Regions from separate parts of the Erwinia sp. 2186 genome, predicted to be linked through region 1. Evidence: predicted binding sites of a transcription regulator. Region 1 holds the regulator's gene; each other region holds the start of a gene.
What was found. The regulator CRP, encoded in region 1, controls carbon source genes, mostly activating them, when cyclic AMP is high. The targets are predictions, from matches to a motif close to ATGTGANNNNNNTCACAT.
Positions count from the first base shown of each region.

Region 2: cdd (cytidine deaminase) is a predicted target of CRP. The motif match lies at 3,097-3,114, and genes of this name have one in related genera.
Region 3: ACXKZG_RS19940 (glycine dehydrogenase) is a predicted target of CRP. The motif match lies at 3,604-3,621, and genes of this name have one in related genera.
Region 4: ACXKZG_RS18525 (glycoside-pentoside-hexuronide (GPH):cation symporter) is a predicted target of CRP. The motif match lies at 2,681-2,698, and genes of this name have one in related genera.

Region 1 covers NZ_CM173824.1:424,000-429,174, forward strand. Annotated here, with positions in the region: gene ACXKZG_RS01895 (YccS/YhfK family putative transporter) at 1-1,953, opposite strand, end outside; gene crp (cAMP-activated global transcriptional regulator CRP) at 2,012-2,644, opposite strand; gene ACXKZG_RS01905 (OsmC family protein) at 2,952-3,362, shown strand; gene ACXKZG_RS01910 (phosphoribulokinase) at 3,402-4,271, opposite strand; gene ACXKZG_RS01915 (creatininase family protein) at 4,450-5,175, shown strand, end outside.
Region 2 covers NZ_CM173824.1:1,641,668-1,646,842, reverse strand. Annotated here, with positions in the region: gene metG (methionine--tRNA ligase) at 1-1,825, shown strand, start outside; gene ACXKZG_RS07475 (CidA/LrgA family protein) at 1,963-2,358, shown strand; gene ACXKZG_RS07470 (CidB/LrgB family autolysis modulator) at 2,351-3,043, shown strand; gene cdd (cytidine deaminase) at 3,172-4,056, shown strand; gene ACXKZG_RS07460 (NAD-dependent malic enzyme) at 4,223-5,175, shown strand, end outside.
Region 3 covers NZ_CM173824.1:4,260,077-4,265,251, forward strand. Annotated here, with positions in the region: gene ACXKZG_RS19915 (amidohydrolase/deacetylase family metallohydrolase) at 1-788, opposite strand, end outside; gene ACXKZG_RS19920 (DUF4310 family protein) at 865-1,509, opposite strand; gene ACXKZG_RS19925 (DUF4311 domain-containing protein) at 1,522-2,298, opposite strand; gene ACXKZG_RS19930 (DUF4312 family protein) at 2,366-2,662, opposite strand; gene ACXKZG_RS19935 (SFCGS family glycine-rich protein) at 2,666-3,028, opposite strand; gene ACXKZG_RS19940 (glycine dehydrogenase) at 3,084-3,350, opposite strand; gene cybC (cytochrome b562) at 3,846-4,229, opposite strand; gene pmbA (metalloprotease PmbA) at 4,340-5,175, opposite strand, start outside.
Region 4 covers NZ_CM173824.1:3,949,200-3,954,374, forward strand. Annotated here, with positions in the region: gene pdhR (pyruvate dehydrogenase complex transcriptional repressor PdhR) at 1-723, opposite strand, end outside; gene aroP (aromatic amino acid transporter AroP) at 1,229-2,584, shown strand; gene ACXKZG_RS18525 (glycoside-pentoside-hexuronide (GPH):cation symporter) at 2,806-4,212, shown strand; gene ACXKZG_RS18530 (glycoside hydrolase family 43 protein) at 4,212-5,175, shown strand, end outside; gene ampE (beta-lactamase regulator AmpE) at 5,163-5,175, opposite strand, start outside.

The DNA.
Region 1 (5,175 bases):
GATGGTCACCGGCCCCTGATTCAACTCCATCTGCGTATCCAGCACGTTCGCTTCTGAGCTCGGCCCGTCATACTCCAGCCGCTGTTGGCAACGCTGCAACGCAACCTCACAGGCCTGCAGATAACGCTCCGCCAGCGACGAGGTCAGCATGGTGTGTTCCCGCGCCAGCGTGGTCATGGCATTGATATGCTCGACGATAAACTGGCTGTGCGTCACCCACAGTTTCATATCCGCCAGATAGCTGGGATCAAAGCCTGGCTCCTGCATCGACTGATTGAGCGAGTTGAACAGGGCGTTGTGCGCCTGATTAACGCGGATACGCTGATAGGCCAGCTTTACCGGGTCCTGTTCATTCCCCAGCAATAACCGCAGCGCATCCTGATAGGTTTCCAGCGCGTCATGCGCATTCTGCCGCAGCAACCCGCTTTGCCATTGCGGCCACAACCAGATGGTACCGCCGAAGGCAATCAGGCAACCCATCAGCGTATCCAGTAAACGCGGCAGCAGGAAGTCTGCGCCGTTAAGCGAGAGCAGCTGCAACGAATACACGGCGGTGACCGTAAAGCCAATCATCGCAAAGCCGTAGAATTTACGGATAAACAGGTAGCTGATAAGGGTGATGGCTAACATCACCAGCAGCACGATGGATTCGGGTGCCTGCAGGCGCAAGGTCACCGCGGCAATCACCAGCCCGGCCAGCGTGCCCAGCGCACGGTGCTGGATGCGGACGCGGGTTGCGCTGTAACCGTTCTGGCTGACAAACATGACCGTCATCAGGATCCAGTAGGGTTTGGGCAGATTAAAGAACAGCGCCAGCGAACTGGCAAAGGTGAGCATCACCGCGAAGCGGGCGGCGGTGCGCAAGGCGGCCGATTTCAGCGACAAATAGCTTCTGATGGCCGGCAGCAGCGGCAGTCGGCGCTGCCGGTCAGCCATCAAATCGCGCTGATAAAGGGGACGCTGGGTACGCAGCACCCGACCAATGCGGCTGAAGTGGTAATAGCAGAAGGTGCCCACCGGGTTATCCGGATTCTGCCGTGAGATCTTCTCCAGCGCCTGAAGCTGCTTATCCATGGTGAAGCGCTCGGGCAGCTTGTGGTAGAGGATATCGTCGGCCAGTTCACGCAGCCTGGCAGCGATGGTCTGCGCGTTCCAGCGGATCACCGCTTCGGCATGGCTTTGCTCCACCAGCTTTTGTACTTCTTCCGGCTGATGCAGGCTGACGGAGATGTGCTCCTGCAAATCCAGCGCGATTTGAAACGCGCGGGTCAGCCGCTTGTGGTGATTGTTGTTGGTGGCTGACAGCATATGCATCTGCTGATAGCAGGTGGTGATCAGGTCGACCGCTTTTTGCTGGCGCGCCAGCAGCGGAGGCAGGGCTTTCTCCGGATCGGTGAGTTTGGTCAGCAGGGTGTATTTCGCTTCGCAGTAACCCGCCAGCTCGCGATAGAGCAGGCTTAAGGTTTCCCGCAGCGGCTGCTCTTTCCACAGCCAGAACCAGACCCAGTTGAACACGCCGTACCAGATGGTGCCGAGCACGTAGAGCATCGGCGGTTCCCACACCGGCATGCGTCCTGCCAGGCTAAGGGTGAAGATTGCGGCTATCAGCGAGCCGGGCAGCAGGCGGCCATGCAGCGGGCTGATTTCACCGGTGACGCCCAGCAGCATCGCCATCGAAAACAGGATCACGGGCAGGGGAACGTGGTGACCGGCAAGATACTGGATCAGGAAACTGCTGAAGGCGAACAGGCTTCCGCCAACGATCAGGCGTTTGAAAAAGCGCTTATGAGGAGTATCAAGGCCAGCGAGGTTGCAACAGGCAGGGACTAAGGAAAACAGCAACCCTTTTTGCAAGTCGCCCAGTAGCCATCCCATCGCTACCGGTAAACAGAGCACCAGCGTCTGGCGCAATGCGTAGTTGATCTCCGGGTGATAAATCAGTCGACGCCACATCACTCCACACCAAATAAAAAGGCGCAACACCAGGTGTTGCGCCGTGGATCAGAGCCGATTAGCGAGTGCCGTAGACAACGATAGTTTTACCGTGTGCCGAGATCAGGTTCTGATCTTCCAGCATCTTCAAAATGCGTCCCACTGTTTCACGAGAACAGCCAACGATTTGCCCAATTTCCTGGCGGGTGATCTTGATCTGCATCCCATCCGGGTGCGTCATGGCGTCCGGTTGTTTTGCCAGGTTCAGCAAGGTCTGCGCGATGCGACCCGTCACATCGAGGAAAGCTAAATTGCCCACTTTCTCAGAAGTGACCTGCAAGCGATTCGCCATCTGTGCAGACAGGCGCATCAGAATGTCAGGGTTAACCTGGATCAGCTGACGGAATTTTTTGTAAGAGATTTCAGCCACTTCACAGGCTGTCTTCGCGCGTACCCACGCGCTACGCTCCTGACCTTCTTCAAACAGGCCAAGCTCGCCAATAAAGTCGCCCTGATTGAGGTAAGACAGGATCATCTCTTTGCCTTCTTCATCCTTGATAAGCACCGCTACTGAACCTTTGACGATATAGTAGAGGGTTTCTGCCTTTTCACCCTGATGAATCAGCGTGCTCTTGGATGGATACTTATGAATATGGCAATGAGACAGGAACCATTCAAGTGTCGGGTCTGTTTGCGGTTTGCCGAGAACCATTCGCTGTTATCCTCTGTTGTAATCGTGCCTAAATACAGGGGCAGAGTTCCCTGCCAGGCGTTGAAATAGTCAAGCGTTTCCCATCAGGAAATTTATTCGGGCCTCTGTTAAAAGCCTGGCTCGTTATGCGATTCGTTTCGTCGTGCCTGTAGAGTACTGACGAAAATATTACAGCTTTGTTTGTAGCACAGCTTTCAACGAGTGTCTTGTGTTGTCTCGCTTCAGCATAGTGCGAAAATTGCCGCATTGCCGTTTTTCTGCCTAAAGCGTAATCTGGCGATAACTGAATGAATTAGAGGAAATTGTTATGCAGGCTCGAGTCAAGTGGGTTGAAGGGTTAACGTTTTTGGGAGAATCCTCATCCGGGCATCAGGTTCTGATGGACGGAAATGCGGGCGATAAAGCCCCGAGCCCGATGGAGATGGTGTTGATGGCCGCGGGCGGATGCAGCGCAATCGACGTGGTTTCCATTCTGCAGAAGGGCCGCCACGACGTAAAGGATTGCGAAGTGAAGCTCAGCTCCGAACGCCGTGAAGAGGCCCCGCGCCTGTTCACCCACATCAATCTGCACTTTATCGTCACCGGCGTGGCCTTAGGCGATAAAGCGGTGTCGCGTGCCGTCGATCTCTCCGCGGAGAAATATTGCTCGGTGGCACTGATGCTGGGCAAGGGCGTGGAAATCACCCACAGCTATGAAGTGATTGAGTTACCGGCGTAAGTCATCCCATCAAAGCCCTAAGCCCCGTGCCCGCGGGGCTTACTCTATTTTCTTACCCTGGATCAGACGCTTCACCAGCGGCCCCATAATCAGCTCCATCGCCAGCCCCATCTTGCCGCCCGGCACCACCAGCGTATTAATGTGCGAGATAAAGGATCCCTGCAGCATCGACAGCAAATACGGGAAGTCGATATCTTCCAGCGCCTGGAAATGGATCACCACAAAGCTTTCATCCAGCGACGGGATACCGCGCGCCGCGAACGGGTTAGAGGTATCCACCGTCGGCACACGCTGGAAGTTAATGTGCGTGCGGGAGAACTGCGGCGTAATAAAGTTGATGTAATCCTCCATGGATCGCACCACCGAATCCATCACCGCTTCGCGTGAGTGGCCGCGTTCGCTGGTATCGCGCACCAGTTTCTGGATCCACTCCAGGTTCACGATCGGTACCACGCCAACCAGCAAATCAACCTGCTGCGAGACATTGTTCTGCGGCGTCACCACGCCGCCATGCAGCCCTTCATAAAACAGCACGTCGGTCGGTTCCGGCAGGGGTTGCCACGGCGTAAAGGTTCCCGGAACCTGATTCCAGGGGACCGCTTCATCATAGGTGTGCAGATATTTGCGGGATTTGCCGCTGCCTGACCGGCCATATTCCGCGAAGGTCTGTTCGAGCAGGGCGAAGTCATTGGCTTCCGGGCCGAAATAGCTGATATGGCGGCCCATATCGCGCGCTTTACGGATCGCCATATCCATTTCAGGACGGGTATAACGGTGAAAGCTGTCGCCTTCGACTTCGGCGGCATGCAGATTCAGCTGCTGGAAAATTTTTCTGAAGGCCAGGCTGGTGGTGGTGGTTCCCGCCCCGCTGGAGCCGGTGACGGCAATAACCGGATGTTTGGCTGACATGCGCATACCTCCCTGAGTAAAGTCACATCGATCACGCATTGGTACCATGTTTCGCGCACGGGTGTCATCTTTGCCACTCTCTGATGCCAAAAAAGCAACGCTGCGCCGCATTTTTGCTGCTTCAATTCGGCCACGAATATCCGCAGACTGACAAAAATGATGCAGGAGAAGGTGCCAGATGAATATGCCGTCGTCACGCTGGTGGTGGGATCTTTCCACCCGAGAATTCAGTGAGCTGGACATGGATAAAGTGATCGCGGTGCTGCCGATTGGCGCCGTCGAGCAGCATGGTCCGCACCTGCCGGTCCGGGTGGATGCCGCCATCAACGCGGGCATTATTGCGCGCGCGGTCGAGTTAATGCCGGCGGATTTGCCGGTACTGATCCTCCCGGCGCTGCCGGTGGGGAAATCCGATGAGCACCTCAATTTTCCCGGCACCTTAACCCTTCCTTATGAGGTGTTGGGTAAAGTCTGGTTTGAGGTGGCGAAAAGCGCCTGGCGTGCCGGGATCCGTAAACTGATTTTCTGGAATTCCCATGGTGGGCAACCGCAGCTGATGGAAATCGTCTGTCGCCAGCTGCGCATCGAACTCGACCTGTTTGCGGTCGGCGCCAGCTGGTTCCGCACCATTGATTCTTCCGACCTGTTTAGCGCGGAGGAGTTACAGCACGGCATTCACGGCGGGGAATCCGAAACCAGCGTGATGCTGCATCTGCACCCGGATTTGGTGCAGATGGACTATGCGCAGAACTTTGTTTCCGCCTCGGTGGCGCTGGCGGAAACGGGCGGTATTCTGACCCCGGAAGGCGGCGTCGGCTTTGGCTGGATGGCGGAAGATCTGCATCCGTCCGGCACCACCGGCAATGCGGCGGCGGCAGATGCTGAACGCGGTAAGATTGAAACC
Region 2 (5,175 bases), 1.2 Mb from region 1:
TGGCTTTGACATCAGCTACGATAACTATCACTCGACGCACAGCGACGAGAACCGTGAGCTGTCCGAGCTGATCTATACCCGTCTGAAAGAGAACGGTTTCATCAAGAACCGCACCATTTCACAGCTGTACGATCCGGAAAAAGGCATGTTCCTGCCGGACCGTTTTGTTAAAGGCACCTGCCCGAAATGCAAATCGCCCGATCAGTACGGCGATAACTGTGAAGTGTGCGGCGCGACCTACAGCCCGACCGAGCTGATCAATCCGCAGTCGGTGGTCTCTGGCGCGACGCCGGTGATGCGTGATTCTGAGCACTATTTCTTCGACCTGCCAGAGTTCAGCGCTATGCTGCAAGCCTGGACCCGCTCCGGCGCGCTGCAGGAGCAGGTGGCGAATAAAATGCAGGAATGGTTCGAGTCTGGCCTGCAGCAGTGGGATATCTCCCGCGATGCGCCTTACTTCGGCTTCGAAATCCCGGGTGCGCCGGGCAAATACTTCTACGTCTGGCTGGATGCGCCAATTGGCTATATGGGCTCGTTCAAGAACCTGTGTGACAAGCGCGGCGACATCGATTTTGATGCCTTCTGGAAGAAAGATTCCGATGCCGAGCTTTACCACTTTATCGGTAAAGACATCGTCTATTTCCACAGCCTGTTCTGGCCAGCGATGCTGGAAGGCAGCAACTTCCGTAAGCCGACCAACCTGTTTGTACACGGTTATGTGACGGTAAACGGCGCGAAGATGTCAAAATCTCGCGGCACCTTTATTAAAGCCAGCACCTGGCTGCAGCACCTGGATGCAGACAGCCTGCGTTACTACTACGCGGCGAAGCTCTCTTCGCGCATTGACGATATCGACCTGAACCTGGAAGATTTCGTGCAGCGCGTGAACGCCGATATCGTTAACAAAGTGGTGAACCTGGCTTCCCGTAACGCCGGTTTCATCAATAAGCGTTTCGACGGCAAACTCTCCGCGGAGCTGGCCGATCCTGAGCTGTACAAAACCTTCACCGATGCCTCCGCCAGCATTGGCGAAGCCTGGAACAGCCGCGAGTTCGGTCGTGCCGTGCGCGAAATCATGGCGCTGGCCGATGTGGCAAACCGCTACGTCGACGAGCAGGCACCGTGGGTTGTCGCCAAGCAGGAAGGCCGCGATGCCGATCTGCAGGCGATCTGCTCGATGGGCATCAACATGTTCCGCGTACTGATGACCTGGTTGAAACCGGTGCTGCCATCACTGACCGAACGCACCGAAGCCTTCCTCAATGTGGAAATGAGCTGGGATGGCATTCAGCAGCCGCTGCTGGACCATACAATCTCGGCCTTCAAAGCGCTGTACAGCCGCATTGAAATGGACAAAGTCAACGCGCTGATTGAAGCCTCGAAAGAAGATGCTGCGGTGGCCAATGCGCCTGCGGTTGCAGACAGCAAAGCGAAAAAATCCGGCGAGGCAAAACCTACGGTAGCAGCTGCTTCAGCCGATGCCGGCGTTGGCGACACCATCAGCTTTGATGACTTTGCCAAAGTGGATATGCGCGTGGCGTTGATCAAAACCGCTGAGCTGGTGGAGGGTTCTGACAAGCTGCTGCGTCTGGTGCTGGATATGGGTGGCGACGAAACGCGCCAGATCTTCTCCGGTATCCGCGCCGCCTATCCAGACCCATCGGTGCTGGAAGGTCGTTTAACGGTGGTGGTGGCCAACCTGGCACCGCGCAAAATGCGTTTCGGCGTGTCAGAAGGCATGGTGCTGTCTGCCGGCCCTGGCGGCAAAGATCTGTTTATCCTCGGTGCCGACAGCGGCGCTCAGCCGGGTATGCAGGTTAAATAACTTCCCGTTGCGTTAAGATGTTTAAGGGGCGAATTCAGGTTCGCCCCTTTTTTGTTTGTCTCTTCTGCCCAGTGTGACCGATAGCACGTTTTAGCATTTCATCGTATGATTAACGTTCTTAAAACCAGGAGCTTATCATGCGTACCGCCCTGTCCCTTGGTTGGCAATACCTTCGCGCCTTTGTCATCATTTACCTCTGTCTCTATGCCGGAACAGCCCTGGCTGGCCTGCTGCCCGTGACGATCCCCGGCAGCATTATTGGTATGCTGATCCTGTTTGGTCTGCTGGCGTTGCAGATCCTGCCGGTGGACTGGGTGAAACCCGGCAGCACTCTGTTGATCCGCTATATGGGCCTGCTGTTTGTGCCAATCAGCGTCGGCATCATGAGCTACACCGATATTCTGAGCGCGCAGTTTGGCCCGATCGTGGTCTCCTGCGTGCTGAGTACCTTTATCGTGCTGCTGACCGTCGGACTGGTGTCACACCGGTTACACAGCCGTCCGCTGATCAAACCAGGAGCCGGCGATGAGTGATATCTGGTGGTCACTGCCGCTGACGGTGATGGTGTTTTTTGCCGCACGTCGCGTGGCGGCAAAGGTAAAAATCTCGCTGGTCAATCCGCTGCTGGTATCAATGGCGGTGATCATCCCGCTGCTGTTACTGATTCAGATGCCCTATGCGCGCTATTTCCAGGGTAGCTCGGTGCTTAACCATCTTCTTCAGCCTTCTGTCGTGGCGTTAGCCATTCCGCTGTATGAGCAGATGCATCAGATCCGCGCGCGCTGGAAGTCGATTATTGGCGTCTGCTTTATGGGCAGCATGACGGCGATGGTCTCCGGGACGGCGATTGCGCTGTGGATGGGTGCCACGCCGCAGATTGCCGCCACCATTATGCCGAAGTCGGTCACCACGCCGATCGCGATGGCCGTATCTGGCACCTTAGGCGGCATTCCGGCGATCAGCGCGATCTGTGTGCTGATCGCCGGCGTGCTGGGAGCGGTATTTGGTCATATGCTGCTGAACCTGCTGAAGATTACCGGCAAGCCTTCGCGCGGGCTGGCGATTGGCAACGCCTCCCATGCGCTGGGCACCGCGCGCTGTGCGGAGCTGGATTATCAGGAAGGGGCTTACAGCTCGCTGGCGCTGGTAATCTGCGGGATTATTACCTCGCTGCTGGCGCCTTTTCTGTTCCCGTTGCTGATGCACCTTTGGGGTTAAAATTTGCGATGCGTCGCGCATTTTGTAATTCGCTTTCATAAATTGCATTGCTTGCGTGATATCAATCACATATAACTCAGCAACTGCCCGCTACACTTAGCGGCCGAACCAGTTAAAGAGGCCCGATAATGCACCCACGTTTTCAAGCCGCGTTTGCCACGCTGCCGACAGCCCTGCAAACCGCCCTGCTGCCGATCCTTTCCGCTGCTGACTTTCAGGCATTCCTGACGCCAGCGCAGGTAGCTGACGTTAAATCCGCATCAGGCCTGGACGATCGTGAGCTGGCTTTTGCTCTGCTGCCGCTGGCTGCCGCCTGCGCCGTGGCGCCCCTCTCCCACTTTAATGTTGGCGCGCTGGCAAGAGGCAAAAGCGGACACCTCTATTTCGGTGCCAATATGGAGTTTGTTGGCGCGACCATGCAGCAAACCGTGCATGCCGAACAAAGTGCGGTCACCCACGCCTGGATGCGCGGCGAAGCGTCGCTGGAAGCCATCACCGTCAATTACACGCCTTGCGGTCACTGCCGCCAGTTTATGAATGAGCTAAACAGCGGCACCGCGCTGAACATTCATCTTCCGGGCCGCGCACCGGCCACGCTGGGAGACTATCTGCCCGATGCCTTCGGCCCGCGCGATCTGGAGATCAAAACGCTGCTGCTGGATGACGTAGACCACCAGCTGAGCATCAAAGGCGATGCGCTGACGCAAGCCGCGCTGCAGGCCGCCAACCGCAGTCATGCGCCTTATACCCAGGCCTGGAGCGGCGTGGCGCTGCAATCCGCAGACGGCGCGATCTTCGCCGGCAGCTACGCGGAAAATGCCGCCTTCAACCCCAGCCTGCCGCCGTTACAAGCCGCCCTCAACCTGCTCAGCCTTGCCGGCCATGATGTGCTGAGCATTCAGCGCGCGGTGCTGGCAGAAGCGCCAGATGCCAGGGTCATTCAGCGCCAGGCGACTCAGGCGACGTTGCACGCGCTGGGCTGCGCCAATCTGACCACCGTTCCGCTGGACTGATCCCTTCAACGCCAGGATGCAGCGTTACGCTGCATCCTGTTCAGCTTTCGCAAAAATTGAATAAAAACCGTTCCTTTTGTTATAACCCGTTAACAAAAGCTGTACTTTCAGACTAATTATTTTAGGATTGGCCCACAACATCCCGATCCGAATGAGTATTGATTGCATGGAACTCGAATACGAAAGTAAACGACCGCTGTATATTCCTTATGCCGGCCCTATTTTGCTGGAATTCCCGTTGTTGAATAAGGGAAGCGCCTTCTCTGTAGAAGAGCGAAATGAATTTAACCTGCGCGGCCTGCTGCCTGAAACGGTGGAAACCATCGAAGAGCAAGCTAAGCGTGCCTGGAAGCAGTTTCAGGACTTCAAAAACGATAACGACAAACACGTTTATCTGCGCAATATTCAGGACACCAACGAAACTCTCTTCTACCGTCTGCTGGACAACCATCTTGAAGAGATGATGCCGATTATTTACACCCCCACCGTCGGCGCGGCCTGTGAACACTTCTCCGAAATCTATCGTCGTGCCCGTGGCGTGTTTATCTCCTATCCGAACCGCGGCAACATCGAAGATATGCTGCAAAACGCCACCAAGCAGAATGTCAAAGTGATCGTCGTTACCGACGGCGAACGCATTCTCGGCCTGGGCGACCAGGGCATCGGCGGCATGGGCATTCCCATTGGTAAGCTCTCGCTGTACACCGCCTGTGGCGGTATCAGCCCGGCGTACACCTTGCCAATCGTGCTGGACGTCGGCACCAACAACCAGCAATTGCTGAATGACCCGCTGTATATGGGCTGGCGTCATCCGCGCATCACCGGCGAAGAGTACGATAACTTCGTCCACGAGTTCATTCAGGCGGTGAAGAGCCGCTGGCCGAACGTGGTGCTGCAGTTTGAAGACTTCGCACAGAAAAATGCGATGCCGATCCTCGAACGCTACCGTGACGAAGTTTGCTGCTTCAATGATGATATTCAGGGCACCGCCGCCGTTACGCTGGGTACGCTGATTGCCGCCAGCCGTGCGGCGGGCAGCACCATGAGCCAGCAGAAAGTGGTATTCCTTGGTGCAGGCTCTGCCGGTTGCGGCATCGCCGAGCAAATTATCGCGCAGAT
Region 3 (5,175 bases), 1.1 Mb from region 1:
CTGTGCGGCAAAATGCCCCGTGCAATCGCCACGCGTGCCACGTCAAAGCTGAAGCTGGCGCTGCCGTGACCGACATCCAGACGCACGCCGCGTTGGATGGCGCGGCTGACCGACGCACGCAGCTCGCCGGCCGGGGTCAGGATGCGGTTTGGCTTGCCGTTGTAGCAGTGGGTGATGATGTCGCCATGGGTCAGCAGATCGGCGATTTCATCCAGATCGGGCGGATTGTTGCCGATGTGCACCATCAGCGGCAGATCGCCAATCTCATGCTGGATCTCTTTGGCGCGGAGCAAGGGCTTGATGCCGTTGGCACCGACCACGCTGCTGCTCATACGCGCCTTAATACCGATGATGAAGGCCGGTAAACGCTGCACCGCATCGCGCACGCCAACCTTATCAATCTGGGTCATATCGGCCAGTTCGTTTTGCGTCACAATGCCGGTGCGGGCAATGTTCAGCAAGGCATACACCTGGGTACTGGCGCTGCGGGTCAGGCGGTAAAATTCGTCGACATCGTCAGCGCCGGTGCTGCCGGCATCAACGACGGTGGTGACGCCGGTATCAACGCCAATGCGGTCCGCTTCGTCATGATAAATCGGGGATTTCGGGTAGCAGTGAACGTGGGAATCAATCCAGCCTGCGCTCAGCCAGTAACGTCCGGCCAGATCGCGCTCGGCAGTGGCCGTGCCCGTCACCTCCCCCAGCGCGGCGATTTTGCCGTCCTGCAGGGCGATATCCGTCACGCTGCCATCGGCAAGGCGTGCACGGCGAATAATCAGGTCATACATAACAAACTCCTTCTTGCACCGGATGGGATGACATCCGATTAAGCGGTTTACCCGAGATGGGTAAACCGCCGTTACATCAGAGCGCGACCGGGAAAATCGCACCCAGCAGCATGGCGCCGAGGATCGCGCCACCGGTAATCGGTTTGTTCCAGAGATAGAACAACAGTGCGCCGACCAGCGAACCCAGACCGATTGGAATCGATGCGGTCATTGCCGACAGGATGATCAGCGGCCCAAGGAAACGACCTGAGGAGTTACCCGCGCCCATCATCACGTCGGCACCGTAAGTGGAGTCGCTGTTGTTGATGGTGAACTTACGCGCGAGGATAATCAGGTAGCCAATCGCCACGCCAATCACCAGGCCTGTCACCAGCGAGGCGGCAAAGTTGGCGACCGGATAGACGATCCCGGCACCCAGCAGCAGCGCCGGCACGCCGAGGCCGACGCCGGTCTGAATGGCACCGCCGATATCGAGGATCCCGACCAGCGAACCTTCAATGATGCGGGCAAACAGGAAGCTGGCACCGAAGGCCGCTACCGCGCCATACACGCCGGTTTCCATGCCGGAACGCAGCATTGAAACGAAGGCCACTTCGTTAAACGCGCCCAGGCCATAGGTGTAGTACATGTGCGTTCCCGCAAACACCCCGGCTGACAGCAACCCGACGAAAATCGGGAAAGACCAGTCGGCATACCAGAAACCGCTTTTTGACTCTTCCATTGACCGTTCCTCTTATTTGCCGCTCAGGGAGTTGTGGATCATATCCAGCCAGCCTGGGACGCCCAGTTGGAAGGACTGCAGCACTTTCATATCGAAGCCGCGGAAGAAGCCGCTCAGCACGAACAGCAGCACAATCGCCGCCATCATCACCTTGGTGACTTTGTTCCAGCCGGCTTCTTCGACGCCTTTACCGATCAGGATACCCAGCACCAGGCCAGGGACGGCGTTACCCATGATCAGCTGCGCCAGGCCGCCGAAGATGGTGGCCCAGAAGCCCGATTTTTTGCCGGCATCGATCGCCGCCAGCCAGAAGATCACCGGCATCACGGTGTTCACCAGCAGGTTAGCCGCAGGCACCAGCACTTTCACTGCGGTCACCTGCAGCGCGGCCGGCACCGCTGAGGCGGTAGAGTTGAGGAAGGCCACGACGATCATGCCGATGATGCCGCAGGCAATCGCCATTTTTTTCGGATCGTGCAGGGTTTCTGCCACGTTGCGGTTTTTCACCATCAGTGCCGCCGCGCCCCAGTGTGGGATGATGCGGTGGTCAACGTCCTGGGTGAAAGAACCGGCTGCAACCGACGATGCCCAGGCGTTGAAGAAGAAGCCCAGGCCAAAGGAGAAGTGAGAAGCAGGATCGCCTTCACAGGAATTCAGTTCACCCAGTGTACGAAATGCCCCCATCCCCTGCGTTGTTGGCGCGTGGAACATGCGCGCCGCTCCGGCGCCAACGCCCACACCGACAAGACCGCCGATAATAAGTGACTTAAAGAGAATAATTAAAAACATCAGTCTTCCTTTCAGGCTTTCGCCAACGTTTTTAAATCAGGTTATTGCTGCCCTTACAGGCAGTGCTTTATTGCGAAACGAAACTGACTTTGTCAGTGTCGATCACCGTTACGTTGACGGTAATATCCAGCTCGACGCTGTAACTCCGCCGTTGTCTTGCCAGAAAGAAGAACAAAAACTTCTCCTGCCTGACACTCTCCCGGGCCTGAACCACCTTCACATCCTCTGGTTCAATCCGCAGCAGAACCTTGTTGGTCGATTTCAGCACGGTGTTCTGAACCCGGCTTAGCGCATCGGCAAAGGCGCGCTCTTTGCTGTCGCCTTTGCCGCTGACGTTCACCGTGGTAGTGAATTGTTCCTTCATCGATCAGCTACCGTGCTTCTTGTTCCACGCCTGAACCAGACGCTCGCCCAACTCTTCTTTGTCCATAAAGCCGAAGCCCAGTACGGTGGCACCTTCGTTGATGGCGGTAACGCCTTCGTCGACGGAACGCATACCGTGCTTCGCCTTGTAGCCATATTTGTTCTGTGCGGTGATCGCACCCGCGCCGCCGCTGCCGCAGAAGGAGATGCCGAAAGAGGCGCCTTCCGCTTTCATCACGTCGCCCAGCTTCATATCTGCCGCCACGCCAGGCACAACCACGGCTTTCCCGCCCGCTTTCTCAACGCCTGCCGCCACTTTCTGGCCTTTACCTAAACGATCGCCGATTACTACGATGACTTGTGACATGGTGAATTCCTCAATGTTGAATTTTTACCGGACCTGGCTGGCAGGCCCTGCGGGATTAGTCGTTTTCTTTCGCCACTTCAAAGTGGACGGAGAGCAGCCAGGCCTCTTCTTTTGGCAAATTGCCAAACAGATCGACCACCTGTTGCGCCAGAGCCATGGATTCCGGGGAGATATCTTCAAACAGCTCCTCTTCCACTTCAGGCAGCGGCTCGCCGGTCAGTGAGCGCAGCGCCATGGCCTTAACATGCGACGCCAGCATCTGCTGCTGAACAGCGTTAGGGACGATAGCTTTTGCCGCAAAGAGGTCGGCAATCTGCGCCATCACTTTGCCTGCCAGCGCCTGAATAGCCTGATCGTCGTCGGTCGTGCTCACGGATACCGCTCCATTATTCACTCTCTGCTCCTCATGTTCCGCTCGGACTCTGGCCTGAAACGGGGTTTATTCGCGTTACAAACAAATTAGTCCTCCGGCAGGCAACTGTGTAGACCGACTTTTTCCACTTCGAAGTGGAAATAGCACCGAGCGGTGTGGCTTGTGCCACAGAATCGTTAATTCATGCATAAAAGAGGAGGAAATGAGAGGAAAGTCACAGAACAGGGCTGGTATTCGCTAAGCCAATGCATTGACGGGAATTTTTTGCAGCGAAAAATGCGTCTGAAGAGGTCAGTGATATAGGAAAAACTTATCTCAGGGATATTTCAGCCATCGTTCAACAGGAAATTGGCGCGGAGCGGGAGAATGTCGGCAGGATAAAAGGCGTTATTTACAGGCGTGGCGTCACAGCGTAAATAAATGGGCTCCTGAGAGCCCGGGAAATTAACGAAACTTTTTGTGGTTCTCATTACGGGTTGCGGTGAATTTCTTCGCTTCCGCTTTCGCACCGGCCAGATCGCCCGCGTCGGCCAGCTTCATGCTGCTGTCAATCTGACCAATCAGCGTGTCGAGGCCCGCGTGGTAATCTTTGATTTCGGCACTGTCCGCGGGTTTGCCTTTCAGCTTATCCGGGGTTTGCGTTTTGGCATCTTCCGCCGCACCGCGCATGCTGGTCAGGGCTTTTTTAAACTCACCGACATCGTCGGTTTTACTGACGGTATGTAAACCCGCATTCAGGGTGTCCATATCGTCTTCCAGGCTGGCCATCGCCGACACGCTGGAGAACAACAGGGAGGCGGTCATCACGGCTAACAAGGCTCTACGCATTGCTCAATTCCTTCTTTTTATATGAGAAGTAAGACAATTTTTATTTGAAAAGCACGACAAAAAAGGGTGACCAAAAGGCCACCCCATAATAATACGCAAAAATGACGAAATTACTGCCCGGCGATTTTCATTTCGGGCAGCAGCACCGATCCACACTGAATGTTACTGCGCAGCTCAATATCGCTGCCGACGGTGACCATGTTCATCCACATGTCTTTGAGGTTGCCCGCGATGGTCACTTCGCTGACCGGATACTGAATCTCGCCGTTTTCAACCCAGAAGCCAGCCGCCCCGCGAGAATAATCGCCGGTCATGCCGCTCACGCCCTGCCCCATCAGCTCGGTGACCACCAGGCCGGTACCCATTTTCTTCAGCAGCTGATCGAAGCTGTCGCCCTGACCGGCGATGCGCCAGTTATGGATGCCGCCAGCGTGACCGGTGCTTTGCAGCCCCAGCTTGCGCGCCGAGTAGCTGGTTAACAGCCAGGTTTGCAGCACGCCATCTTTGACGATGTCACGCTGCTGGGTGCGCACGCCTTCGCTGTCGAACGGCGTCGAGGCCAGCCCTTTCAGCAGATGCGGCTGTTCCTGAATGGTCAGCCACTCCGGCAGGATCTGCTGGCCCATCGAATCGAGCAGGAAGGTGGATTTGCGGTAGACGCTGCCGCCGCTGATGGCCCCCACAAGGTGACCAAACAGGCCGGTGGCCACTTCCGCGGCAAACAGCACCGGTGCTTTCATGGTGGACAGCTTGCGCGGAGAAAGACGGGACAGGGTGCGACGGGCGCACTCTTCACCGACCCACTCCGGGGATTTCAGATCTTCAATCGCCCGGCCAATGGTATAGGCATAATCGCGTTCCATATCGCCATTGGCTTCGGCAATCACGCTGCTGGAGATCGAGTGGCGGCTGGAGGAGTATCCCTGGATCATGCCGTGGCTGTTAC
Region 4 (5,175 bases), 1.4 Mb from region 1:
GCGACTCTGCTCCCGACTTCTGTCCAGCAATATTTCCTCGATAAACGCCAGGTGACGGTGTGAGGCTTCGCGCGCCTTTTCGGGTTCGCGTGCCACAATCGCCTCAAAAATTCTGGCGCGGTGACCGCCTACTTTTGCCAGCATTTCCCGGCGCGAGTAGAGCAATTCGAAGTTCTGTCTGACGTTCTGTTCCAGCATCGGCCCCATGCTGCGGAGTAAATGCAGCAGCACCACATTATGGGCCGCTTCTGTTACAGCGATCTGATACTGCATCACCGCATCCGCTTCTGCGTCCAGATCCCCGCTGTCTTGTGCGGTCTGGATCTGCACATGGCAGTGGCGAATACGTTCAAAATCATCGTCCGTGCCCCGGAGCGCGGCGTAATACGCGGCGATCCCTTCCAGTGCATGGCGCGTTTCCAGCAGGTCAAACTGGGATTCCGGGTGGTCAGCCAGCAGTTCAACAAGCGGGTCGCTCAGGCTTTGCCACAGGCTGGTTTGCACAAAGGTGCCACCGCCCTGACGACGCAGCAGTAAACCTTTCGCTTCCAGACGTTGGATAGCTTCACGCAGAGAAGGACGGGAGACATCAAACTGTTTTGCGAGCTCACGTTCCGGGAGCAGCTTTTCACCCGGACGCAGGGTCCCTTCCATAATCAGGGACTCGAGCTGTTGCTCGATAGCATCGGATAGCTTTGGTTGGCGGATTTTACTGTAGGCCATCATCCCTTCTTCTGCCATTTGCCGAAGTTAATTGGTAATACCAATTGCAAAAAGGTGCCCGTAAACTAACAAAGTATTCACCTTATGTCCATATGGCAACCCACTGAAACAGGACCCACGTCTCGTTTTCCCATAGAGGAAGAGTCCCGAAAATGGGGTGGAAAAGCGGGGTGTTTCAAATGTTAAATTTTTTAACTTTTCTGAAACAAGGCAAGCGTTTAGTGGGTAAAAATCCACCTGCCATAAGGCAACGTTATTCGTCTTTTGGTCGGGTTTGTGACAGAAACATGAATTGTGATTAAGCGATGAATTTTTAGGCATTCTCCCGCACAAAAAGCGAAAGCGAGTGCAATAGCCCCCGCTTATCACTATTCTTGTCGCGAAGGTAGCATGAGCCTCTTTTTAGTGTCTCTGGCACTGTAAATTTTTCAATACGTTACCTGTGACAACTGACTGACAAAGACGCGTCTTTTGTTGAAAATAATAACGACATCATGAGGTTTATATGGAACAAACACAGGGCGAAACGCTGAAGCGGGGATTGAAAAACCGCCATATTCAGCTGATCGCGTTGGGCGGTGCCGTGGGTACCGGCCTGTTTCTCGGCATTGCCGATACCATCCGCATGGCGGGCCCGTCGGTGCTGCTGGGCTACGCGATCGGCGGCTTTATTGCCTTCCTGATTATGCGCCAGCTGGGTGAAATGGTGGTCGAAGAGCCGGTAGCCGGTTCCTTCAGCCACTTTGCCTACAAGTACTGGGGCAATTTTGCCGGTTTCGCCTCTGGCTGGAACTACTGGATCCTGTATGTGCTGGTGGCGATGGCGGAACTGACCGCCGTCGGCAAATACATCCAGTACTGGTATCCGGATATTCCGACCTGGGTGTCTGCCGCCGTGTTCTTCGTGGTGATCAATGCCATCAACCTGACCAACGTAAAAGTGTACGGTGAGATGGAGTTCTGGTTCTCGATCATTAAAGTGGCTGCGGTCGTGGCGATGATTGTGTTCGGCTGCTGGTTACTGTTCGGTGGCCATGCCGGACCTGAAGCGCGCGTCTCCAACCTGTGGGATCGTGGCGGTTTCTTCCCGAACGGCATTTCCGGTCTGGTGATGGCGATGGCGGTGATCATGTTCTCCTTCGGTGGCCTTGAGCTGGTTGGCATCACCGCGGCAGAAGCGGATAACCCAGAGCAAAGCATCCCGAAAGCGACCAACCAGGTACTGTACCGCATCCTGATCTTCTATATCGGCTCACTGACCGTGCTGCTGTCGCTGTATCCGTGGACCAAAGTGATTGGCGGAGCCAGCCCGTTCGTGATGATTTTCCACGAGCTGGGCGACAGCCTGGTGGCGAATGCGCTGAACGTGGTGATCCTGACGGCGGCGCTGTCGGTATATAACAGCTGCGTTTACTGCAACAGCCGTATGCTGTTTGGCCTGGCGCAACAGGGCAACGGCCCGAAAGCGCTGCTGAAGGTCGATTCACGCGGCGTGCCGGTAATGGCCATCGCGGTTTCTGCTGCCGCCACCGCCTTCTGCGTACTGATCAACTATCTGATGCCGGGTGAGGCCTTCGGTCTGCTGATGGCTCTGGTGGTGTCGGCGCTGGTGATTAACTGGGCGATGATCAGCCTGGCGCACCTGAAGTTCCGCCGTAAGAAAGATCAGCAGGGCGTGGTCACCCGCTTTAAGGCGCTGCTGTATCCCGTGGGTAACTATCTCTGCCTGCTGTTCCTGGCCGGTATTCTGGTGATTATGGCGATGACGCCAGGCATGGCGATCTCCGTCTGGTTGATCCCGGTGTGGATTGCCATTCTGGGCGTGGGCTATATGCTCAAGTCGCGGTCTCAGAAAGCCTGACAGCAAGAGGGCACGCCCGTGCCCTCTTCTTTTACTTCCGCTCGTTCACCAGTTCTGCTTACTGTTCATCGTCGGCTTCCTCGCCTGAAAGCATAAATGTTATCCACCTCACACTTTCTCGCCGACAGGGATTTTGTCCATCTCTGCGACGCTTTCCACCAGCGCAAATCACCCCTAAGCCATTAATACTGCACTTCATGATTCCAGTAAGGGAAAAATCCATGAAGGGCACTGCACTTTCGATTAAAGAGAAGATTGGCTACGGCATGGGCGATGCGGGCTGCAATATGATCGGCGGCGCCATCATGCTGTTCCTTAATTATTTCTACACAGACGTGTTTGGTCTGGCGCCCGCGCTGGTCGGCGTGCTGCTGCTGTCGGTACGGGTTATCGATGCGGTGACCGACCCAATCATGGGCGCGATTGCCGACAGAACGCAGAGCAAATATGGCCGCTTCCGGCCCTGGCTGCTGTGGATTTCCCTGCCCTATGTGCTGTTCAGCGTGCTGATGTTTACCACGCCAGAATGGACCTATAACAGCAAGGTTATCTATGCCTTTGTCACCTACTTCCTGATGTCGCTGACCTATACGGCGATCAATATTCCCTATTGCTCGCTGGGCGGCGTGATCACCAATGACCCGAGCGAACGCGTCTCCTGCCAGTCTTACCGCTTTGTGATGGTCGGTATCGCCACCCTGATCCTGTCCCTTTCCCTGCTGCCGATGGCGGAGTGGTTTGGCGGAGAAAACAAAGCCCGCGGTTACCAAATGGCGATGAGCGTGCTGGCGCTGATTGGCCTGTGCATGTTCCTGTTCTGTTTCGCCACGGTGCGCGAACGTATCCACCCGGCGGTGCCCAGCAATGACGATCTGAAATCTGACCTGAAGGCCGTGTGGAAAAACGACCAGTGGGTTCGCATCCTTTTGCTGACCTTCTGCAACGTCTGCCCCGGCTTTATCCGTATGGCGGCCACCATGTACTACGTCACCTGGGTGATGGGCCAGTCAACGCACTTCGCCACGCTGTTTATCAGCCTGGGCGTCATTGGCATGATGATTGGCAGTACGCTGGCGAAGGTGATGACCGACCGCTGGTGCAAACTGAAGGTATTTTTCTGGACCAACATCGTGCTGGCGATTTTCTCCAGCGGCTTCTACTTCCTCGATCCTCACGCTACCGTGCTGGTGGTAGTGATGTACTTTGTGCTGAATATCCTGCATCAGATCCCTTCGCCGCTGCACTGGTCGCTGATGGCCGACGTGGATGACTACGGTGAATGGAAAACCGGGAAACGCATTACCGGCATCAGCTTCTCCGGCAATCTGTTCTTCCTGAAAGTGGGACTTGCGGTCGCCGGTGCCATGGTGGGCTTCCTGCTCTCTTATTATGGCTACGACGCTGGCGCCAAAGCGCAGGCACCGAGTGCCATCAACGGCATTATGCTGCTGTTTACCGTGATCCCTGGCGTGGGCTATCTGATCACCGCCGGCGTGGTTCGCCTACTGAAAGTGGATCGTCCGATGATGCTGCAAATCCAGCAGGACCTGGAGAAGCGTCGGCAGAATTTCCAGGAATTGAACGACTATCACGACAGTAAATCCCCAACCAAACCGGTGAATACATAATGACTTCCTCACTCTGGCAAAACCCGTTAATCGAGCAGCGCGCCGATCCTTTTATCCTGTTCGATCGCGGCAGCTACTACTTTATCGCCTCAGTCCCGGAATATGACCGGCTGGAAATCCGTCAGGCAAAAACGCTGGCCGCACTGGCTGAGGCCTCGCCGGTTGTGGTTTGGCGAAAACCAGACAGCGGCGAAATGAGCGAGCTGATCTGGGCACCCGAACTGCACAGAATCGACGGTATCTGGGTCATCTACTTTGCCGCGGCGCCCACCCAGGCGATCAAAGACGGCCTGTTCCAGCACCGAATGTTTGCGCTGGCCTGTACGGACGATAATCCCCTCACCGGCACGTGGCGTGAATGCGGGCAGATTGTCACTCCGATCGACAGCTTTGCGCTGGATGCCACGCACTTTGTGCATCAGGGGAAGAACTGGTATTTGTGGGCGCAGAAAGATCCGGCCATCGCCGGTAACTCCAACCTCTATCTGGCGGAGCTTGCCACGCCGTGGGCGATAAAAGGTGAGCCGGTGATGATCAGCCGGCCCGAATTTGACTGGGAATGCCGGGGGTTTAGCGTCAACGAAGGCCCCGCCGCAATCCGCCATGGCAATCGTCTGTTTGTCAGCTATTCCGCCAGCGCAACCGACGAAAACTACTGCATGGGCTTACTGTGGATTGAAGCAGATGCGGATCCGCTGGACAGTGCTAACTGGCATAAATCGGCGCAACCGGTCTTTACTACCAATACGCAGCACCGCCAGTTTGGGCCCGGTCATAACAGCTTTACGGTTTCAGAGAAGGGAGAGGATGTGCTGGTCTATCATGCGCGGAATTACACCGAAATTGAGGGCGATCCGCTGTATGACCCTAATCGTCATACGCGGATCAAAACCTTTGGCTGGAATGCGCAGGGGATGCCGGACTTTGGCACGCCTCCCGCAGATTCGTCGTCAGACCAGCGTG